DNA from 3 places in the Kaistia defluvii genome. Region 1 is predicted to be linked to each of the others. Evidence: predicted binding sites of a transcription regulator. Region 1 holds the regulator's gene; each other region holds the start of a gene.
What was found. Region 1 encodes LexA, which represses DNA repair genes until DNA is damaged. Its sites were predicted from a motif close to TGTTCNNNNTGTGTTCNG; they were not measured.
Positions count from the first base shown of each region.

Region 2: the regulator LexA is predicted to act here: its motif matches at 3,221-3,238, upstream of ABIE08_RS08985 (ATP-dependent helicase).
Region 3: the regulator LexA is predicted to act here: its motif matches at 2,809-2,826, upstream of ABIE08_RS13420 (ImuA family protein).

Region 1 covers NZ_JBEPSM010000001.1:657,595-663,564, forward strand. Annotated here, with positions in the region: gene gltX (glutamate--tRNA ligase) at 1-242, opposite strand, end outside; gene ABIE08_RS03125 (ComEC/Rec2 family competence protein) at 392-2,968, shown strand; gene lexA (transcriptional repressor LexA) at 2,962-3,666, opposite strand; gene ABIE08_RS03135 (glycine betaine ABC transporter substrate-binding protein) at 4,305-5,351, shown strand; gene ABIE08_RS03140 (ABC transporter permease) at 5,510-5,970, shown strand, end outside.
Region 2 covers NZ_JBEPSM010000001.1:1,891,628-1,897,597, reverse strand. Annotated here, with positions in the region: gene ABIE08_RS08995 (50S ribosomal protein L11 methyltransferase) at 1-348, opposite strand, end outside; gene ABIE08_RS08990 (GNAT family N-acetyltransferase) at 347-748, shown strand; gene ABIE08_RS08985 (ATP-dependent helicase) at 840-3,188, opposite strand; gene ABIE08_RS08980 (zinc-binding dehydrogenase) at 3,379-4,362, shown strand; gene ABIE08_RS08975 (FAD-binding oxidoreductase) at 4,537-5,958, shown strand; gene ABIE08_RS08970 (AsmA family protein) at 5,965-5,970, shown strand, end outside.
Region 3 covers NZ_JBEPSM010000002.1:80,874-86,843, reverse strand. Annotated here, with positions in the region: gene ABIE08_RS13430 (error-prone DNA polymerase) at 1-339, opposite strand, end outside; gene ABIE08_RS13425 (Y-family DNA polymerase) at 488-2,053, opposite strand; gene ABIE08_RS13420 (ImuA family protein) at 1,944-2,777, opposite strand; gene ABIE08_RS13415 (helix-turn-helix transcriptional regulator) at 3,030-3,728, shown strand; gene ABIE08_RS13410 (VOC family protein) at 3,781-4,155, shown strand; gene ABIE08_RS13405 (ATP-dependent helicase) at 4,208-5,970, opposite strand, start outside.

The DNA.
Region 1 (5,970 bases):
GCGCGGGCGAACTGGAACACGGTCTCGCCCTCCCAGTCGAGGCCGAGCCACTTCAGCCCGTCCAGGATCGCGTCGATGGCGGGTTCGGTCGAGCGCTCGCGGTCGGTGTCTTCGATCCGCAGCAGCATCTTGCCGCCCGTATGCTTCGCATAGAGCCAATTGAACAGCGCGGTGCGGCCACCGCCAATGTGCAGGAACCCGGTAGGCGAGGGGGCGAAGCGGGTGACGACCGGTTTGGACATGGACTGTTCTCGATGTGCGGGAAGCCGCAAGGGGCATGGAGTCTCGCCACTCGGCGATCTGCGGCTGGTCATGTAGCATAGGGGGGCGCAGGGGCCAAACGGGTTTGGGAGCGCCCGGCCTGTTTGCCCAGCTGCGCAAAGGCGGGGGCATGGCTGAAAGCGATCCGCGCGAGGAGGAGGGCATAAGCGACGAGCCGGCCCCGGTTCGCGCGCGCCGTTTCCTTGTCCCGGCCGGCATCCCGCCGGGCTTTCGCGCTGCCGTCGCGCTCGATCGGTTCTGGCTCGGCGCCGGCGCCTGGCTGGAGCGCGAGATCGAGGCCGGGCGTGGCTTTCCCTGGCTGCCCGTCGCCTTCGGCATCGGCGCGCTGATCTATTTCGCGCTGCCCTCCGAGCCCTCGATCGTCGCGCTGGCCGGGCTTGCCGTCCTGCTCTGGGGGCTGGCGGTGGCGCGCCGGCACCGCACCGCTTCCGTCCGCCTGCTGATCGTGCTCGCCATGGCCGCGACGGGCGCCAGCGCGATCAAGCTGCGCACCGACACGCTGGCGACCCGCGTGCTGGAGCGGCAGGTGACGGGCACGGTCACCGGCTGGGTCGAGGAGCGCAAGGCGCGGCGGGGCGGCTATCGCCTGACCATCCGGGTGGCCGGCATCGACGCCAGGCGCGTGACGGTCATCCCGCAGCGTGTCACCGTGACGGTGCGGGGGAAGTCGGCCCCGGCGGTCGGCGACGGCATCCAGGTGCTGGCGCGCTTGCGGCCGGCATCCGGGCCGGTGCTGCCGGGCGGATATGATTTCGCGCGCGATTCCTATTATCGCGGCATCGGCGCCACCGGCTTCGGCTATGGCGCGGCGCAGTCGGCCGAACTCGGCCGCGCGCCGCTGTCGATCCGCCTGCGCCAGTCGCTGGAGGCGGTCCGCGAAGCGATCCGCGCCCGCATCGTCGCCAATCTCGATGGCGAGAGCCGCTATATCGCCTCGGCGCTGATCATCGGCGATGCCGGCGGGCTCTCCGAGACGACGGAGGACGATCTGCGCCTCTCCGGCCTCGCGCATGTGCTTTCCGTCTCCGGCCTGCACATGGTGCTGGTGACCGGGGTGGTGTTCTGGAGCGTGCGGGCCGGGCTGGCGCTGATCCCGTCGCTGGCGCTGCGTCGGCCGATCAAGAAGTGGGCGGCGATCGCGGCGCTGCTGGTCAGCGGCTTCTACCTGCTGATCTCCGGCCTCGACGTCGCCGCGCAACGCTCCTTCATCATGACCTCGATCGCCTTCCTCGCCATCCTGCTCGACCGGCGGGCGATCTCGATGCGCAATGTCGCGCTGGCGGGGCTGGTCGTCCTGGCGATCACGCCGGAAAGCATCCTCTCGGCCAGCTTCCAGATGTCGTTTGCCGCAACGATCGCCCTCGTTGCCGGCTTCGAGATGCTGGCGGACCGCCGGCGCAACAACCCCGTGCCGCGTCTCGGCGCCCGCAGCGGCGCGGCCGCCTTGCCGAGGCGCGCCTTCCTGTTCGTCGCCGGCATGGCGCTGACCTCGCTGCTTGGCGGCCTCGGCACGACGCCCTTCGCGCTCTATCATTTCCAGCGCATGGCGCCGCTGTCGATCCTGGCCAATGTCGCGGCGATGCCGCTCACCGACTTCCTCATCATGCCCTTCGCGCTGCTTTCGGTGCTCGCCATGCCGTTCGGATTGGAGGCGCTGCCCTTCGCGGTCGTGCACTGGGGCATTGACGGCATGCTCGGCGTGTCGGCGACGGTCGCCCGATGGTCGGGCCAATCCGGCGGCGCGGCGATGCCGGGCGTCGCGGCCCTGCTGCTGTTCGTCGGTGGTTTCGTCTGGCTGGCGCTCTGGCGCGAGCGCTGGCGGCTGCTCGGCGTCGTGCCGATGCTGGCGGGAATTGCACTCGCCCTGTTCCCAGCGCGACCGGACCTACTGGTCAGCGCGGATGGCAGGCAGATGGCGATCCGGGGCGGGGACGGCCTCTATCGCATTGTCGCGCGCAAGCCGGACCGGTTCGTCAGCGATATCTGGCTTCGATCCGATGGCGACGAGCGGGACGCGAAGGCGGCGTTGCAGGCGGGCGGCTGCGACGCAGCCGGCTGCGTCGGCCGAATGCCGGATGGGAGCTGGGTGGCGCTGGCGCTCGACCGCGCGGCGTTCGAGGAGGATTGCCGCCGCGCCATGCTGGTGGTGACGCCGCTGGCGGCGCCCGAAACCTGCCTTCGCCATACTGCCGTGATCGATCGCGGCACGCTGGAGCGCTCGGGCTCGCTGGCCATGTGGCCGCGCGGGACGGTGGCATCATCAGAGGGGAGTGCCGAGGGGCTGGCATCCGAAAGGGCGGGACCGAAGTCAACTGAGGCGCAACCGAAGACGGCTGTCGCCGAGGCCAGTTCCTCTATGGAGCCGCGCCGAGCGGGTACTTCATCAGAGAGTGCTGTCGAGCAGGCGGTCAAAGCGGCGGCAAGCGCAGGGCCGGAGCCGGCCGCAGCGCGGCAGGTGACGGTTATCCCTGATGCCGGCCTCCCCATGGAGCCATCGCGCTACAATCTCGTCGAGCGCAATGCCGAAGACGAGGACGTGCTGCCGCCGGAGCCCTCGGCCACAGCTGAGTCACAGACTGCGCCGCCCGATCCATGGCTCGGCCGGCGCTTCGAGATTCGCACCGCCTATGCGCCGGTGCGAAGGCCCTGGATGCCGCCCTATGAGGACGACCCGGCCGATCAGTAGGTCCGCAGCAGCCCGACCAACTTGCCCTGAATGCGGACGCGATCCGGCCCGAAGATCCGCGTCTCATAGGCGGGGTTCGCCGCTTCGAGCGCGATCGAGGCGCCCTTGCGCCGCAGCCGCTTCAGCGTCGCCTCTTCCTCGTCGACCAGCGCCACGACGATGTCGCCGGATTCCGCATTGTCGCTCTTGCGGATCAGCACCGTGTCGCCGTCGAGGATGCCGGCCTCGATCATCGAATCGCCGCGTACTTCGAGCGCGAAATGCTCGCCGCCGCGCAGCATTTCCGGCGGCACGGTGATGGAATGGCTCTGGGTCTGGATGGCCGAGATCGGCACGCCGGCGGCGATACGGCCCATGACGGGGATGATCACCGGCTCGGCGACGTCGTGCATGTCGTCGACCGGGCGGACCTTGCCGAGGCTGCCTTCGATCACGCTGGGCGAGAAGGCCTGCTTCTTCGGACGCGCCATGGCCGGCGTCATCGTCTCCGGCAGGCGGACCACTTCCAGCGCGCGGGCCCGGTTGGGCAGGCGGCGGATGAAGCCGCGTTCCTCGAGCGCCTTGATCAGCCGGTGGATGCCCGATTTGGAGCGGAGATCCAGCGCATCCTTCATCTCGTCGAAAGAGGGGGGAACGCCCGCTTCCTTGAGCCGCTCCTGGATGAACATGAGGAGTTCATACTGCTTCCGGGTGAGCATGTTGATCTCGCGCTGCGGGCATTGCCAAGGGAGTGTCGCCGTACCCCGGACGACGGAGCCGGGCGGGATGGCGGACACGGGAATCATTTAGGTACAAAACGCGAACAGAATAGCTGTTCCCGATGCGTTCCGCAAGACCGGCGCTGGGTTGGGCTCCCGGGCGGGCCGCGTGCGCCGGCGCGAACGGGCGACGTCCGGCGCGTCAGAGGCTGCGGGTCGGCAGCCAGATCGGCAAAGGGTGAACGCGGACAAGCGTGCGCCGTCTTCGCTCGGTGCGAAACGCCTTCTCGCGCCGGCAGCGTTTCGGCGCAAGTCTCCAGATTCCGGGTACCGTAGAGGAAGGTTGTCACGAAGGGATCCCGCCTGAACCGGCGGCAGCCGGTGATTTTGCGGCGGGCACCGAGATCTCGCACAGCAGTGCGAAATTTATTTTTTCTTGGCGATCGTATCCGGCGCGGCGGCGCTATGTTCGGACAGGTGATATTTTCTTGGCAGAGAAAGCCAAGAGCATGACAAAGGATGATCGATCAAGAATAAGGCGATCTCGTCGCCAATTTATGGCAATGTATTGTCGGATTTGACACAATTGCACTGTGTCCCTATGGTCTCGATCATCAACTGACACGAGGTTCTATCCGATGATATTCAAATCCGGTGGCATTGCCGCCGCGATCGCCGTTGCGTTTTTGTCCGCCACGAGCCATTCCGCGCTTGCCCAGGGATCCGATCCGCAAGCCACTGACGCCGCCAGCTGCGGCACCGACCGAACTATCGATATCGCCGAGATGACCTGGCCCTCCGCGGCCGCCTTGGCGCATATCCATGCCATCATTCTCGAGAAGGGTTTCGGCTGCAACGTCGAGATCGTCACCGGCGACACCGTTCCGACATCGTCCTCGATGTTGACGCGCGGCAGCCCGGCGGTGGCGCCCGAACTCTGGACCAGCACGATCCAGGAGCCCTGGGCGAAGGGCCTGGCCGACGGCAAGGTCGTCGAGCTGACCAACGCCATCACCGACGGCACCGTCGAGGGCTGGTTCATCCCGCGCTATGTCCAGAAGGCGAATCCCGACATCAAGACCGTCCAGGACGTGATCGGCCATCCCGAGCTGTTCCAGGATCCCGAGGACAGCAGCAAGGGGCGGCTCTATTCCTGTCCGCCGGGCTGGGCCTGCGAAATTTCCACCGGCGCTCTGTTCGAGGCGCTCGGCATGAAGGACAAGGGCTGGAACCTGTTCTCGCCCGGCTCCGGCGGCGCGCTGGACGCCTCGATCGCCCGCGCCTTCACCCGCGAAGAGCCGATCCTGTTCTACTATTGGGGACCGACGGCCATCCTCGGCAAGTATGACGCCGTGCAGCTGGATCTGGGTCCGACCAAGCCGGACGTCTATGCCTGCAACACCAGCCGCGATTGCACCGACAAGCCGGGCGTGACCGCCTATCCGTCCTCGCCGGCCGTTGTCGGCGCGGCGAAGTGGATCGAGAGCGATGCGCCGAATGTCGCCGGCTATCTCGCCAAGGTCGGCCTAACCAATGCCGAGATCAGCGAGATCCTCGTCTATGGCGACGAGAACAAGGCAGACGCCGCGGCGACCGCGCTCAACTTCCTGAAGACCAAGGAAGACCGCTGGACGAGCTGGGTCGCGCCGGAAGTGGCCGCCAAGGTCAAGGCCAGCCTCAACTGACATCGCCGACAGGCAAACGGACGGCCGGGTGGTTTCCCGGCCGTTTCCGTTTTGCCGCTGCCCTGCGCCCCTGGCCATCAAGGCCGGGCAGGGCGGGCGCCTTCGCGCGTCCATAGCGAATTTGCCCCGCCATGGCGGGATGAAGAAAGAGACAGATCTTGTTTCCTCAACTGATTGATACGCGGCCCTGGCGCCGCGCGGTCGATGACGGCCTGAACTGGGTCGTCCGCCATTGGGGCGGGACCTTCGAGGCCGCCGCCTATCCGCTCCTCATGCTGCTCAAGGCGATCGAGAACCTGCTGATCGCGACGCCTTGGTGGCTGATCATCGCGGTGCTGACCGGTATCGCCTGGCTTGCCACGCGGCGCTGGCCGCTGCCGGCCGTGGTGCTGGGCGCGCTGCTGTTCCTCGGCGTGATGGATCTCTGGAAAGATGCCATGACGACCATGGCGCTGATGATCACGGCGACGCTCGCCGCCATCCTCGTCTCGATTCCCGTCGGCGTCTGGATGTCGCGCTCGCTGCGCACCCGGCAGGCGGTTGCGCCGGTCCTAGACCTGATGCAGACCCTGCCGAGCTTCGTCTACCTGATCCCGACGGTGATGATCTTCGGCCCCGG
Region 2 (5,970 bases), 1.2 Mb from region 1:
CTTCAGCCCTTCGAGCGATTTGGCGACCCAGTCTTCGTCGGGCAATTCGGCGACGGTGAAGGCGCCGGCATCGGGGCCGAGCGCCTGGGCGACCACGCGGGCCAGCGCCACCTCATCCGGCGCATCCTCGAAGTAGACATCGACGGTCCAGCTCTGGTCCGCCTGTTCCGTGGTGGCGGCAGAGGGGTAGCCGAGATCGTCATCCTCGCCGATCGCCTCGATGAGACGGATCGCGTCGGATTCCTTGGCGAGGTTGAGGGAGGCGATGAGGGTCAAGTTGGCAACCTTGTCTGGCGGGGGCGGAGATGCTTCATAGCCGCCCCGAGATCGAATGGGTGCATGCTTCATGGCCGAAACCGAAATCCGCGTCGATCCTTTTCCGACGCATCCCGACCTCGATCGGCTGTGGCAGGCCGCCTGGGGGCATCCCGGGCCGCGCGATCCGCAGGCGATCCTGTCGCGCAGCCTGGTCCATCTCGGCGCCTATTCAGGCTCGCAACTGGTCGGCTTCGTCAACGTCGCCTGGGATGGCGGCATCCATGCCTTCCTGCTCGACCCCTGCGTGGATCCCGGCCACCGGCGCCTCGGGCTCGGCACGCAACTGGTGCGCCGCGCGGCCGAAATGGCGTCCGATCGCGGCGCCCTCTGGCTGCACGTCGACTTCGAGCCGCATCTCGCCGGCTTCTACCGCGCGTGTGGCTTCCGCCCGACGGAGGCCGGGCTGATGCGGCTCGTTGCCGGCCTGTAGAGCAAGGCGAATTTCGGCTGGAGCTGGCATTCACCTCTCCCCAAGGGAGAGGTGAGGAACGGCAGCGAACCTCCAAGCCCGATGTCGCGCCCTAACCCTTGCTTACGAAGCTGTCGACGACCTTCTTGGCGCCGGTCTTCTCGAAATCGACGGTCAGCTTGTTGCCTTCGATCTCGATGATCGCGCCATAGCCGAACTTCTGATGGAAGACGCGCTCGCCGAGCGCGTATTTCGAGTTGGTGCCGCTCGATTTCGCCACCAGCTCGCCCTCGATCTGGCGCGGGGCGGAGCGGGCATGCGCCTGGGCGGAGCCCTTGTTCGCCTGGGCGCGCTGCCAGCCGGGCGTCGAATAGGTGTTGCTGAACGAGTCGGCGCGGTCGAAGCGGCTGGCGCCGTAATTGCCGACGCCGCCGACATTGTAGCCGCCATAGCTCGACGTCTGCTCGATCACCTCGACATGCTTCTCCGGCAATTCGTCCAGGAAGCGCGACGGCACGTTGGACTGCCAGAGGCCATGGATGCGGCGGTTCGAGGAGAACCAGATCATCGCCCGCTGCTTGGCGCGGGTGATGCCGACATAGGCGAGGCGGCGTTCTTCCTCGAGGCCGGCGCGACCGCTCTCGTCCAGCGCGCGCTGGTGCGGGAACAGGCCTTCCTCCCAGCCGGGAAGGAACACGGTCTCGAATTCCAGCCCCTTGGCCGAATGCAGCGTCATGATCGAGACGGCATCCTGGTTCTCGGCGCGGTCGGTGTCGGTGACGAGGGCGATGTGCTCGAGGAAGCCGGGGAGGGATTCGAATTCCTCCATCGAGCGGATCAGTTCCTTCAGGTTTTCCAGCCGCCCCGGCGCATCGGCCGAGCGGTCCTGCTGCCACATCTCGGTGTAGCCGCTCTCCTCCAGGATCATCTCCGCCAACTCGCCATGCTTCATGGCGGCGAGCTTCGAGCGCCAGAGCTCGAATGAGGCCAGCAGTTCGCGCAGCGCGCCGCGCGTCTTCGGCTTGATCTCCTCGGTATGCACCAGTTCATCGGCCGCCTGGATGATCGGGATCTGGCGGGCGCGGGCGTGGTCGTAGAGCAGGCGCACGGTGGTGTCGCCGATGCCGCGCTTCGGCACGTTGACGATGCGTTCGAAGGCGAGGTCGTCGGACGGCTGCACGACGACTCGGAAATAGGCGAGGGCATCGCGGATTTCCTGCCGCTCATAGAAGCGCGGGCCGCCGATGACGCGATAGTTGAGGCCGAGCGTGACGAAGCGGTCTTCGAAGGAGCGCATCTGGAACGAGGCGCGGACAAGGATCGCCATGTCGTTGAGCTTGTGGCCCTGGCGCTGCAGCGCCTCGATCTCCTCGCCGACGGCTCGGGCTTCCTCTTCCGAATCCCAGGAGGAAGCGACGCGAACGCGGGCGGCGTCCGGATCGACGGCGTCGGTGAACAGCGTCTTGCCGAGCCGGCCTTCATTGTGGGTGATCAGATGCGAGGCGGCGCCGAGGATATGCGAGGTCGAGCGGTAATTGCGCTCGAGCTTGATCACGACGGCGCCGGGAAAATCCTTCTCGAAGCGCAGGATGTTGTCGACCTCGGCGCCGCGCCAGCCATAGATCGACTGGTCGTCGTCGCCGACGCAGCAGATGTTCTTGCGGCCCTGCGCCAGCAGGCGCAGCCAGAGATATTGCGCGACGTTGGTGTCCTGATACTCGTCGACCAGCATGTAGTGGAAGCGCTGGTGATAATCCTTGAGCACGTCGGGGTGCTCGCGGAACAGGCGCAGGTTTTCCAGCAGCAGATCGCCGAAATCGCAGGCGTTCAGCATCTTCAGCCGGTCCTGATAGGCCTGGTAGAGCTTGATGCCCCGGCCATCGGCGAACGAGCCGCCATCGCCGGGCGGCACGTCCTTCGGCGACAGGCCGCGGTTCTTCCAGCTGTCGATCAGGTTGGCGAGCTGGCGCGCCGGCCAGCGCTTCTCGTCTATGCCCTCGGCCTGGATCACCTGCTTCATCAGGCGGATCTGGTCGTCGGTGTCGAGAATGGTGAAATCCGAACGCAGCCCGACCAGTTCGGCATGGCGGCGCAGGATCTTGACGCCGATGGCGTGGAAGGTGCCAAGCCAGTTCATGCCCTCGACCGAGGGGCCGATCAGTTCGCCGATGCGGTGGCGCATCTCGCGCGCCGCCTTGTTGGTGAAGGTGACCGCCAAAATCTGGCTCGGGAACGCCTTCTGGGTGGCGAGCAGATGCGCGATGCGGGTCGTGAGCACGCGCGTCTTGCCCGTGCCGGCGCCGGCGAGCACCAGCACCGGTCCCTCCGTCGTCTCGACAGCCAGGCGCTGCTCGGGATTGAGGCGTGCGAGATAGTCGGGCGGCGCCGCCTTGCCGAGCGCACGCGCAGCAATGCCGCCGGGACGCGGGACGGGCGCGGAACTGTCGAAGGGAGCGGTCATATGCGGGGCGGTCGATTCGAAGAACTATACATGAGAACAAATATGGACCGTGGCAGCCGTCCATTCCAGCTTTCGTACAGAAGGAGAACGCGCCTGTCCAAGCGCGAGGCCGCCTTTTTCCGCTCCGGCGCGGTTTGCGGGGGCGGCATGGGCGCGCTACCTATGGGCAGGAGAAACAGGAGTGCGACCCATGCAAGCGGCCATTTACGAGCGTTTCGGCGATCCGACCGAGGTTCTGGTGACCGGCGAGCGGCCGACGCCGGAGCCCGGCCCCGGCGAGATCCGCGTCCGCATGACGCTGTCGCCCATTCATAACCACGATCTTTGGACCATTCGCGGCACCTATGGCTACAAGCCGGTCCTGCCGGCGATCGGCGGCAGCGAGGCGGTCGGCGTCGTCGAGGCGCAGGGCGCGGACGTAACGGTGCCGGCCATCGGCCAGCGCGTCGTTGTCGCGGGTGTGCTGGGTGCCTGGGCTGAAAGCTTCGTGGCCAAGGCCGCCTCGGCGGTGCCGCTGCCGGACGCGATCGACGACGACACGGGCTGCCAGCTGATCGCGATGCCGCTCAGTTCGCTGATGCTGCTGGAAGACCTGCAGATCGGCAGCGGCCAGTGGATGATCCAGAACGCGGCCAATGGCGCGGTCGGCAAGATTGTTGCCATGCTGGCCAAGGCGCGCGGGATCAAGGTCGTGGGGCTGGTCCGGCGCGACGAGGGCATTGCCGAACTCGCGGCGCTCGGCGTCGACAACGTCGTCTCCACAGAAAGCGCCGGCTGGGAGGATCGTGTTCGGGCGCTGGTCGGCAGCGGGTCGATCCTGCGGGCGGTCGATTCCGTCGGCGGCGAGGAGGGCGGCCGGCTCACCAGCCTCCTGGCCGAGGGCGGAATGCTGATGTCCTTCGGCGCGATGTCGAACAAGCCGCTGGTGATCAGCTCCGGCGACCTTATCTTCCGGCAGGTGTCCGTGAAGGGGTTCTGGGGCGCACGGCGCATGCAGTCGACCGACAAGGTCGAAATGGGGCGCCTGATCGGCGAACTGGTCCGGCTGGCGGCCTCCGGCGAGCTCCGATTGACCGTCGACGAAAGATTCGCCCTCACGGAGGCGGCCGCGGCCGCCGCTGCCAGCGATCGGCCCGGCCGGTCGGGCAAGATCGCCATCCGGGGTTCGGTGTGACGAACCGGCTGGTAGGCTATTCCGAGTCGGGCCACTGCGCCGTGTGAAACCGTCGATTTCGGCGCAGGGCAGGGCGCGAAAGCGGCAGGAAGTCTTTGGCGTGGCAGCATGGTTTTGCTAGGTTGCGCGCACCATGGCGAGCGAGCCATGAAATCGTTCGGGAGGCTTTTCAGTATGGTAGTTTCGGCGCTGCGCCATGATGATGCGCGTGACGAAGTGGCGCTCGCCACGGCGCTCAATCTTCTGCAGGAGCGCTTCGGCTCGCGCTTTACGCGCGGGCTCGAGGTCCGGCGCCAGCATGCCAATACGACCACCTGGCTCCCGAACGAACCGGCCGATGCGGTGGTGTTCGCCACGTCGACGGAGGAAGTCTCCGAGATCGTGAAGATCTGCGCCGCGCACCGCGTGCCGATCATCCCCTTCGGCACCGGCACCTCGCTGGAAGGCCATGTCAACGCGCCGTTCGGCGGCGTGTCGATCGACCTGTCGCAGATGAACAAGATCGTCGCGGTGCATGCCGAGGATCTCGACTGCACGGTCGAGGCGGGCGTCACGCGCATCCAGCTCAACAATTACATCCGCGACCAGGGCCTCTTCTTCCCGATCGATCCCGGCGCCGATGCCAGCCTTGGCGGCATGGCGGCGACGCGCGCTTCCGGCACCAATGCCGTGCGCTATGGCACGATGCGGGAGAACGTCGTCCGTTTGACGGCCGTCATGGCCGATGGCTCGATCCTCCGCACCGGCAGCCGCGCCAAGAAGAGCTCGGCCGGCTATGACCTGACCCGCCTGCTGGTCGGCTCGGAAGGGACGCTCGGCATCATCACCGAGGTGACGGTACGCCTGCATGGCCTGCCGGAATCGGTCGCCGCCGGCGTCTGCTCGTTCCCGACCGTGGAGGACGCCTGCAACGCGGCGATCCTGACGATCCAGAGCGGCATCCCGATCGCCCGCGTCGAGCTCGGCGACGCCATGATGATCCGCGCCACCAACGAGTTCGCCAAGCTCGGCCTGCCCGAGACGCCGCATCTGTTCCTCGAGTTCCACGGCTCGCCGGCCTCGGTGCTGGAACAGTCGGAGCAGTTCGCCGCGATCGCGCAGGAATTCAACGGCGGCGAATTCGCCTCGGCGACGCGTCCGGAGGACCGCACCAAGCTCTGGCAGGCGCGGCACGATTCCTATTTCGCCGTGAAGGGGCTTCGGCCCGGCGACACCATCCAGAGCGTCTCGACCGACGTCTGCGTGCCGATCTCGATGCTGGCCGAATGCGTGGCCGAAACCAGCGCCGATATCGCGGCCAATGGCTTGATCGGGCCGGTCGTCGGCCATGTCGGTGACGGCAATTTTCACACCCAGCTGCTGATCGACATCACCAATCCGGAAGAGATCGCTAAGGCGGAAGCCGTGATCAGCCGGATGAACGAGCGGGCCATCGCGCTTGACGGCACCTGCACCGGCGAACATGGCGTCGGCCAGGGCAAGCGCAAATATCTCGTCAAGGAGCATGGCCACGGTCTCGACATCATGCGAGTGATCAAGGCGGCGCTGGACCCGCTCGGGATCCTCAATCCGGGCAAGATCCTGCCCGATGCATGACGTGGCATAGCG
Region 3 (5,970 bases), on a different contig from region 1:
TTCGCCCTTCGGCGCGCGACGCTTGCCAAGGCTCAGCAACTGGCAAAGCCGACTATAGGCGGCCAGATCCGCGGGATAGGCGAGGATATCCGGGGTGCCATCGCGAAACACCAGCCGGACGCCGACGACGAGGCGGAATCCGGCAGCCCGCGTGTTGCCATAGTCCTCGCTGGACCACGCATCATGCGCCCGGACGATGCCGGCAAAGGTGTTGCGGTCGGCGATGCCGATGCCTTTCAGCCCCAGCGCATGCGCCTGGACGATGAGCTCATAGGCATGCGACCCGCCCTCCAGGAAGGAGAAATTCGACATCACGGCGAGTTCGGCATAGGGGCTCATGCAGCCTCGCAGAACGCATAGGGTTCACACGGGCCCGTCGCCCCGGCGAAGGCCGGGGCCCAGGAACACCGGCCCAATCGCAGGATCGCCAACCGATGGATCCCGGCCTTCGCCGGGATGACGGCCTCTGCGGGCCTTTCTCCGATCCTCATGCGAACAGCCCATGCAGGAACCAGCGCGGCTGCGGCCGGTCGGCCGCATAAAAGCCTTCCCGGTAGAGCCAGAAACGGCCGCCATTGCGATCTTCGACGCGGAAGTAATCGCGGTCGGGCCCATCGCCGCCGGCGCGCCACCATTCCGGCGCGATCCGCTCCGGTCCCTCGGCGCGCGCCACCTGGTGCAGCACGCGGCGCCAGCGAAAGCTGAGCGGCGGCCCGTCCGGCACCTCGCCCAGCGCCTCGACCGGCTCGGGCGGGTCGAACAGGCTGAGCGGCCGGAGCGGCGGGTCGCCGGGCGCCAGTTCGTCCTGCCAGGGGGCCGTATTGCCGCCCATGGCGAAGACCGGCACCCGCCGCGTGCGCCGCTCGGGAATATGCGTGTCTTCCCGCAGGAACCCCTGCACCCGCTCGGGCCCGAAACGGGCGCCAAGACGATCGACCAGATCGGCAACCGCCTCGTCGTCAAGCGCATGCCCCTCGAGGCTCGATTGCGCGGCCAGGAAAGGTTCGGTGCGAAAGGCGCCGAGGCGGATCAGGTCGAAGCCGAAGCCGGCGTCGAGCGGATCGGAAAGCGCGTCCAGTTTCTCATGGAACAGTCTGGCGATTGCCTTCGGCGCCCGGTTGGGCCGCGCGGTCGTAACATCGATCCGCCGCACGGCGCCGTCGACGCGATAGAAGCTCGCCTCGAAATGGCGGCCGCCCTCGCCGCGCGCCTCCAGCAGCGAGGCCACATCGGCGGCGAGGCGGGCAAGCGTGGCGGCGATATCGTCCTGATGGGCGATCGGCTGGAAGAAGATGCGTTCGGCCAGCGCCGCGGGAACCGGCCGGCGCGGCGAAATCGGGTGCTCGGCAATGCCGGCCAGCCGTTCCAGCCGTTCGACGCAATCGGCGCCGAAGCGGGCGGCGAGCGGGGCGCGCGGCCGGTCGATCAGATCGGCGACGATCTTCAGCCCGGCCCGACGCAGCGCCTGCACCCGCGCGGCGTCCAGCCCCAGCGCCGTGATCGGCAGGGGCCGGACCGCCTCCGCCTCGCGGCCCGGCGGCACGATCACGCGATCCCGGCCGCGCGCCAGCGCACGGGCGGTTGCCGGCGCGCCGGCGATCGCGCCATGGGCGGTAAGGCCAAAGCCGGCAAGCCGCGTCAGGAGGTCCTCGAGCAGCGCCGCCTCGCCCTGGAAGAGATGGGCGACGCCGGTGATGTCGAGCATCAGGCCGCGCTCGCCATGGCGGGCGACCAGCGGCGTATAGCGATCGCACCAATCGGCGATCCGCTCCATCAAGGCCTCGTCGGCGGTGGGGTCGTGCTCGGCCACCACCAGATTGGCGATGCGCGCCCGTGCCTCGGCCAGCGTCAGGCCGGGGCCAAGTCCCTGCCGCAACGCCGCCGGGTCCGGCGCGGCCAGAGCCAGCGCGCCCTTCGCCTTTTCGACGATCAGCAGCGGCGCTTCAGCCGGCAAGCCGGAATGGGGCGCGTTCGGCAGGTTTCGGAGCCGGTTCGATGCGAGGAACGGCAGCCGGATCGCGCAATAGCGCCGGGCGCTTGAAGAGTTTTTCATCGCGGTTCCACTCCAGCCGCCAGGGTCCGCCGGGCGGTCCGTGGCGATGGCGCAACAAGGTCAGGTCAAAGGTCGGATGGCCCGGCGCGTTCATCGCCAGTGGCACGGCCGGTTCGGAACGCACGAGCCAGCGGGTCTCCGCCCCGCCCGGCATCGGCCGCGCGCCCGGCCGCAGCAGCAGGACGGTGACGCCCGAAGCCTCCGCCGCCAGCGAAAAGCGGCGCTGCGTCGTCAGGTCGAGCGCCTTCGGTTCGCCCCAGGGCTCGATGATCACGGCGCCCAGCGCGCCGCAGCGGGCCGCCTCGCCGCCGGCGCGCAAGACGGCCAGCGCATCCCGCAACTGCACCAGGATCAGCGCGGAGGGATCGAGACCCAGCGCCTGCAGGCCATCGGCATGAAGGTCGCCGCCCTCGCGGGCGGCATAATCCTGCCGCACCCAGACGATCGGTCGCCCGGCGGGGGCCGCGGCCAGCGCCAGGGCCAGCGAAAAGCCCGACGCCGCGATGGTGTCGGCGCCCGAAGCGGCATGGATCTCATGCAGCGCGCCGCGCGCCAGCCCACCCCCCAGCGCGGCATCGACCGCATCCCGGTCGAGCGCGATCCGGGACGCGCGCGCGGTTGCCCTCGGCGAAAGAGCCTCGCCCGGCGGCGCGGGCCGGGCCGTCGTCTCCAGCGCGGCAATGCGCTGCCGCAATGCGGAAAGGGTCGTCCTTGCGGTATCCATCCTGGTCGTCGCTATCCGATCCGATCGCCATTGTTCCTGTTTTGTTCTATCCAATACGACTCCAAATCAGGCAAGAGTCAATCGCGCGGCAAGCGAACTACCCAGCCTGTCGCGTATCAGAACGGGTACCGTCATCCGGAGGGGGCGATCGCCTGCGGGGGAGATCCTGGAGCGTCACGAAGAGGCGAAGGACCGGGGATCGCCGTGCCAATGCTGCCAGTTTATGGCATCATGGGATGAAAGGGATGCCCCATGTCGCGATCGCAACGCCTGCTGGACCTGATCCAGATCCTGCGCCGTCACCGCCGGCCAGTGAGCGGCCAGGTGCTGGCCACGGAACTCGGCATCAGCCTGCGCACCCTCTATCGCGACATCGCCACGCTCCAGGCGCAGGGCGCGTCGATCGAGGGCGAAGCCGGCATCGGCTATATCCTGAAGCCCGGCTTCATGCTGCCGCCGCTGATGTTCTCCGAGGACGAGATCGAGGCGATGGTGCTGGGCTCGCGCTGGGTTTCGAAACGCGCCGATCCCCGGCTGGCGCTCGCCGCCAGCAATGCGCTGGCCAAGATCGCCGCCGTTCTGCCCGCGGATCTGCGCGAGGATCTCGACAGTTCGACGCTGCTGGTCGGCGCCAGTTCGACCGAGACGCCCGGTGTCGACCTTGCCGCCATCCGCGCGGCGATCCGCGGCGAGCGCAAGCTTGCCTTCGCCTATGTCGACGCGGTCGGCGCCGCTTCGCAGCGTACGGTCTGGCCGTTCGCACTCGGCTTCTTCGAGAAGGTGCGCGTGCTCGTCGCCTGGTGCGAGACACGGGAGGATTTCCGCCATTTCCGAACCGAGCGGATGGCCGATCTCGTCGTCACGGAAACGCGCTACCCGCGCCGGCGGCAGGCGCTGCTGAAGGAATGGAAGATCGCCGAGGGCATCAGCCATCCGACACTGCTGCCATAAACTGACAGCAGGCTCGACTACACCTGCCTCCATCGACAACGGAGGCAACACCATGACGACCCCGAACATGATCCTGCTCTATGTGAACGACACGGCCGCCAGCGCCGCCTTTTATGGTCACCTGCTCGGCCATCCGGCCGCGAGCCTGTCGCCCAACTTCGCCGCGCTGCCGCTCGACAACGGCCTGACGCTCGGCCTCTGGGGCCGCGCCCAGGCCAACCCCGCCACCACCGCCGCGGCAAACGGCGCCAATGGCGAGATCGTCTTCATGGTCGAGAACAAGGACAGGATCGACGCGCTCTATGCCGACTGGCAGCAGCGCGGGCTCCAGATCGAGCAGGCCTTGACCGTCCTCGATTTCGGCCCGACCTTCGTCGCCCTCGACCCCGACGGCCACCGCCTGCGGGTCTGCCTGCAGGACGAGTAAGGTCGTCGCTTGAACCCACCCCTCGAGGGAGGGTTCAAAGGCGAGGCGTTCCCTATTTCCACATGCCCCGCATCCGGGCCGCTATGTCGACGGGGACGCGCGGCATGGCGGCGGCTCCCGCCACTTCGCTCGGCGCCGGAGGCCAGATCACCTGCTGGAACAGGCCGATGATGGCGGAAGGAATGAAGCGGGTACGGGTCGCGTAGATGTGACGGTCGCCGCCGCGCGTCTGCTGCGTGACGAAGAAGCGCTGCGGCATGACGAGGTGCAGTTCGTCCTTGGCGCGCGTCATGGCGACATAGAGCAGCCGCCGTTCCTCCTCGATCTCCTCGGCCGTGCCGGTCGAGAGATCGATCGGCATGCAGCCATCGACGACGTTGAGCACGAACACCGATTTCCACTCCTGCCCCTTGGCGGAATGGATGGTCGAGAGGATCAAATAGTCCTCGTCGAGCAGCGGCACGCCCGCCTCGCCGCTGGTGGCGTCCGGCGGATCGAGCGTGAGTTCGGTCAAGAAGCGCTCGCGCGAGGCAAAGCCGGCGGCGATCTGCTCCAGCTGCACAAGGTCGGCCAGCCGCACTGTCGCGTCCTCGTGGATGCGCTCGAGATGCGGTTCGTACCAGCTGCGCACCGCCTCGATCTCGGCCGGCCAGCCCAATTTCGCCTGGCGCAGATGGCCCACCAGCTCGACAAAGGCCGGCCAGTCGGCCGCCGTCTTCTGGGGCGGCTTGAACTCGGCCAGCGCCGCAACCGGATCGACGGCGCCGGCCATCGATTCCAGCATCTTGCCCGCTGTGCCCGGCCCGACGCCCGGCAGTAATTGCGCGACACGAAAGCCCGCGACGCGGTCGCGCGGATTTTCCACGAAGCGCAGGACGGCGAGCAGATCCTTCACATGCGCCGCGTCGAGGAACTTCAGCCCGCCAAACTTGACGAAGGGGATGTTGCGCCGGGTCAGCTCGAATTCGAGCGGGCCCGAGTGATGCGAGGCGCGGAACATCACCGCCTGTTCCTTGAGCGCCACACCGCGCTCGCGCGCCTCCAGCACCGTCTCGACGACATAGCGCGCCTGCTCGGCCTCGCCGCGCACGGTCACCAGTTGAGGCTTGTCGCCGCTTTCGCGTTCGGTCCAGAGGTTCTTGGTGAAGCGCTCGGTTGCCAGCGAGATCACGCCATTGGCGGCGGCGAGGATCGGCTGGGTCGAGCGGTAATTGCGCTCCAGCGTGACGATCTCGGCGGCCGGCGAGAAATGGCCGGGGAAATCGAGGATGTTGCGGACGGTCGCGGCGCGGAACGAATAGATCGACTGCGCGTCGTCGCCGACCACCGTCAGCCCGTCCCCCTTCGGCTTCAGACCGAGCAGGACGGAGGCCTGAAGCCGGTTGGTGTCCTGGTATTCATCGACCAGGACATGGTCGAAGCGGGCGGCGATCTCGCCCGAGATCGAGGGCTCGGCCATCAGATAGGCCCAGTAGAGCAGCAGATCGTCGTAATCGAGCACGTTCTGCGCCTGTTTCGCCTCGACGTAAGCGGCGAACAGCGCCTTCAACTCGTCTTTCCACATGGCGCACCAGGGGAAGACCCGGACCAGTACCTCGTCGATCGTCGTCTCGGAATTGACCACGCGCGAATAGATGGCGAGGCAGGTGCCCTTGGCGGGAAACCGGCTTTCTTTCTTCGAGAGCCCGCGCTCGTGCCGGACCAGGTTCATCAGATCCGCGGAATCCTCGCGGTCATGGATCGTGAAGGCAGGATCGAGGCCGATCCATTGCGCGTGCTCGCGCAGGATTTTGGCGCCGACGCCGTGGAACGTAC